2 regions of the Streptomyces sp. NPDC110618 genome follow, and region 1 is predicted to be linked to the other one. Evidence: riboswitches for the same ligand, from Rfam matches in the RefSeq annotation. Region 1 holds a riboswitch; the other holds the start of a gene.
The links. Region 1 has a riboswitch for glycine ahead of gcvT (glycine cleavage system aminomethyltransferase GcvT). Riboswitches for the same ligand answer to the same signal wherever they lie in the genome.
Positions count from the first base shown of each region.

Region 2: another riboswitch for glycine. It lies ahead of gcvP (aminomethyl-transferring glycine dehydrogenase); the one in region 1 lies ahead of gcvT (glycine cleavage system aminomethyltransferase GcvT).

Region 1 is NZ_JBVKBN010000011.1:993-3,189, forward strand. It holds gene gcvH (glycine cleavage system protein GcvH) at 1-34, opposite strand, end outside; gene gcvT (glycine cleavage system aminomethyltransferase GcvT) at 177-1,295, opposite strand; glycine riboswitch at 1,333-1,441, opposite strand; glycine riboswitch at 1,442-1,537, opposite strand; gene ACZ7L7_RS19740 (AAA family ATPase) at 1,716-2,197, shown strand, end outside.
Region 2 is NZ_JBVKBN010000019.1:10,445-12,641, reverse strand. It holds gene gcvP (aminomethyl-transferring glycine dehydrogenase) at 1-1,396, opposite strand, end outside; glycine riboswitch at 1,572-1,667, opposite strand; gene ACZ7L7_RS27960 (PRC-barrel domain-containing protein) at 1,782-2,159, shown strand.

The DNA of each region.
Region 1 (2,197 bases):
CCTTGCTGTAACGCAGCTGCTGGGGGTTGCTCATGGCCTGAATTCTCCTGTACGCGGGGGTGTGCTGATGAATGAGGGACCGCTGGAGGCGTGCGTGAGCAGCGGTGATGTGTTCAGCATCACCCACGGCCGGTGCCGGTGACGCTCACAGCTCCTGCATCCGATGCGTGCGGCTACTACTTCTGGCGCTTGTAGAACGGCAGCGCCACGACCTCGTACGGCTCGTGGCTGCCCCGGATGTCCACACCGACACCGGGCGTGCCGGGCGCCGCGTGCGCGGCGTCGACGTAGGCCATGGCGATCGGCTTGCCCAGGGTGGGGGAGGGAGCGCCGGAGGTGACCTCGCCGATGACCTTGCCGTCGGCGACGACCTGGTACCCGGCGCGCGGGACCCGGCGGCCCTCGGCGACCAGGCCGACCAGGACGCGCGGCGGGTTGCTCTCGGCGCGGGCGGCGGCCTCGGTGAGCGCCTCGCGCCCGACGAAGTCGCCCTCCTTCTCGAACTTCACCACCCGGCCGAGCCCGGCGTCGAAGGGGGTCAGCTCGGTGGTCAGCTCGTGCCCGTACAGCGGCATGCCCGCCTCCAGGCGCAGGGTGTCCCGGCAGGACAGGCCGCACGGGACCAGGCCCACCGGCTCGCCCGCCTTGGTCAGGGCCTGCCACAGCGGCTCGGCGTCGGAGGGCTTCACGAACAGCTCGAAGCCGTCCTCGCCGGTGTACCCGGTGCGCGCGATCAGCGCCGGGACGCCCGCGACGGTGCCGGGGAGCCCGGCGTAGTACTTCAGGCCGTCGAGGTCGGCGTCGGTGAGCGAGGCGAGGATACCGGGGGACTCGGGGCCCTGGACGGCGATCAGCGCGTAGGCGTCCCGGTCGTCGCGGACCTCGGCGTCGAAGCCGGCGGCGCGCTCCACCAGGGCGTCCAGCACGACCTGGGCGTTGGAGGCGTTGGCGACGACCATGTACTCGGACTCGGCCAGCCGGTAGACGATCAGGTCGTCGAGGATGCCGCCGTCCTCGCGGCAGATCATGGTGTAGCGGGCGCGGCCGACACCGACGGAGGCGATGTTGCCGACGAGGGCGTGGTTCAGCAGCGCGGCCGCCTGCGGACCGGTCACCGTGATCTCACCCATGTGGGAGAGGTCGAAGAGGCCGGCCTTGGTGCGCACGGCGTTGTGCTCGTCGCGCTCGGAGCCGTAGCGCAGCGGCATGTCCCAGCCGGCGAAGTCGGTCATCGTGGCGCCCAGCGAGCGATGCAGGGCATCGAGGGCGGTACGGCGCGGTTCGGTACTGCTCATCGGTCGGTCGTCTCCCAAGGCATGACGGGGGGGGCGTTCCTCCCCATCTGTCATCGGAACCTGAGAGGTTCGTCATGACCGCGCGTGGGCATGACTTGCACCTTGGGTGGGACCACCGGCGACGGCGGCCCGCTTTTCAGATGTGCCTCGCCCGCGCGGTAACGGGGCCTGAGAGATTCAAGGGAGGGACTTGCTCCTTCGGCGCCCCAGCACAAGGCTGGGAACTCTCCCGCGCGGATTCAAACGGCCGGTATGCAGTTGGCGCGCACATCATTGCACGCATCGGTCCGGCGTGGCAGGGCAGCATCTGTAACCGGGCTGTTGCGGTACGCGTACAGAAACTCCAGGCACGCGGAATTACCTTCTCTTTACGGTCGACGGGCAGATGGTCTCCATCTGACCCAGGGGAGGACGATCACGGTGAACAGGACGACGGCGTACGCGGCCACCTCGGGCATCGCGGTGCCCCGGCAGCCGGCAGCCCCCGTCGCGGAGGTGTGTCCGGCCCCGGTCGTGCGCGATCTGCGTGAGCGCTCCGGCCTGAGCCCGCACGCCCTGCTCTTCGGACCGAAGGACGTCGTGGTGATCACCGGCCTGCCGGGCAGCGGCAAGTCCACGCTGATGAAGCGGGCGGTCACGGGGCCGCGGATCGACTCCCAGGACACCCGGGACCGCTGGGACGCGCGGATGCCGGGCTTCCTGCCGTACGCGGTCTACCGCCCGCTCGTGCGGGTCGCGCACTACTTCGGACTGTGGCGGGCCCTGCGCTCCGGCGAGGGCCTGGTCGTGCACGACTGCGGTACGCAGTCCTGGGTGCGCGGCTGGCTGGCGCGGGCCGCGCGGCGCCGGGGCGGCACCCTGCACCTGCTGCTCCTCGACGTCACCCCGGACCAGGCACTCCA
Region 2 (2,197 bases), on a different contig from region 1:
GCGGCAACGCGTCCTCGGTCTTCGCGTCCAGGGGCTCGATGTCGGCCTCGACGCCGAAGGCGCCCCACACGGCGGTCAGCTGGGCGCGGCCGGTGGTCTCGTCGCAGGCGATCGAGACGTGGTCGGCGTCGACGAGGTGCAGGTTCACCCCGGCCTCGCGGGCGGCGGCGACGACCTCGGCGGCCCGTCCGGCCACCCGCACGGTGAGGGTGTCGAAGTAGTTCGCGTGCACGATCTCGGCGCCGCCCGCGGCGAGCCCGGCGGCGAGGATCGCGGTGTAGCGGTGCACGCGCCGCGCGATGCCCTTCAGCCCCTCGGGGCCGTGGTAGACGGCGTACATGCCGGCCATGACGGCGAGCAGCACCTGCGCGGTACAGATGTTGCTGGTCGCCTTCTCGCGGCGGATGTGCTGCTCACGGGTCTGCAGCGCGAGGCGGTACGCCTTGTTGCCGTCCGCGTCCACGGAGACGCCGACGAGCCGTCCGGGCAGGGAGCGCGCGAACTTATCGTGCACGGCCATGTAGCCGGCGTGCGGACCGCCGAAGCCCATCGGGACACCGAACCGCTGGGTCGTACCGACCGCGATGTCGGCACCCAGCTCACCGGGCGAGGTCAGCAGCGTCAGCGCGAGCAGGTCGGCGGCGACGGTGACCAGCGCGCCCAGTTCGTGCGCCTGCTCGATGACGGGCTTGAGGTCCCGCACGGCACCGGAGGCACCCGGGTACTGCAGGAGCACACCGTTGATCTCACGCTCGGCGATCTCGGCCGGGATACCGTCGCTGAGGTCGGCGACGACCACCTCGACGCCGGTCGGCTCGGCACGCGTCTCGATCACGGCGATGGTCTGCGGAAGGGCGTCCGCGTCGACCAGGAAGAGGCCCTTCTTGTTCTTGCCCATGCGCCGGGACAGCGCCATGGCCTCGGCCGCGGCGGTGCCCTCGTCCAGCAGCGAGGCGCCGGAGGTGGGCAGGCCGGTGAGGTCGGCGACCATGGTCTGGAAGTTGAGCAGCGCCTCCAGGCGGCCCTGCGAGATCTCCGGCTGGTAGGGCGTGTACGCCGTGTACCAGGCCGGGTTCTCCATGACGTTGCGCAGGATGACCGGCGGGGTGAAGGTGCCGTAGTAGCCGAGCCCGATCATGGAGTCGAGCACCTGGTTGCGGTCGGCGAGCGAACGCAGCTCGGCGAGCACCTCGGCCTCGGACCGCGCGCCCGGCAGCGCGAGCGAGTCGGCGTTCTTGATCACATCCGGTACCGCGGCGGCGGTCAGCTCGTCCAGCGAGCCGTAGCCGACCTGGGCGAGCATCTTGGCCCGGGCTTCCTGGTCGGGCCCGATGTGACGCTGCTCGAAGGGGATCCCCGTTTCGAGCTCGGAGAGCGGAATGCGATGGGCGGTCATTGCGGAGGCCTCCTGGTCAGACACGACCTTCGAGGGGCACCACGGCGCGGGTGCCCGGACGGCCTCCCCCTCTGTCATCTCAACCTGAGAGCTTCACCGGAGGCACCAGGGCGTCCGGCTTTCACCGTCGGTGAGAGCGGAAGCCGTCGACACCCGCCCTGCTTTCCAGAGTGACCTCGTCCGTGCGGTACGTGAGCCTGAGAGATTCCGGGGAGGATTTGCTCCTTCGGCGCCTCCGGTGGTCTCCGGAGGACTCTCCCGCACGGGGTCAGCAGCCGTCTGCAAGCCTACCAGCGAGGTCAACGCCAGGTCGTTCGAGTGGCCGAGCACCCGATTGTGCTCTTTCGTAGTGCTTACGGATGATTTGCGACCTAGTGGAGGTCCCGTGCAGACCGACATCGATCCGCGCAACCTGATCGGCCGCAAGGCGTTCGACCGCAACGGCACGAAGATCGGCACGATTGACGAGGTCTACCTCGACGACGCGACCGGTGTCCCGGAGTGGGCGGCCATACGGACCGGCCTGTTCAGCAGGGACGCCTTCGTCCCGCTGGAGCCGAGCGAACTGGTCGAGGGCACCTTGCACGTCCCCTTCGACCGCACCCTGATCAAGGACGCCCCGGACTTCGGCGTCGGCCGCCACCTCTCCCCCGAACAAGAACTCCAGCTCTACCACCACTACGGCCTCGACACCGCCTCCACCCCACCCCCTCCCGACCACGACTTCGGCAACTTGGCAGGCACCGAGGACGCAGAGATGTAACCAAGCCAGCCGCCAGAGCCACAGGCAGTCGAAACCCA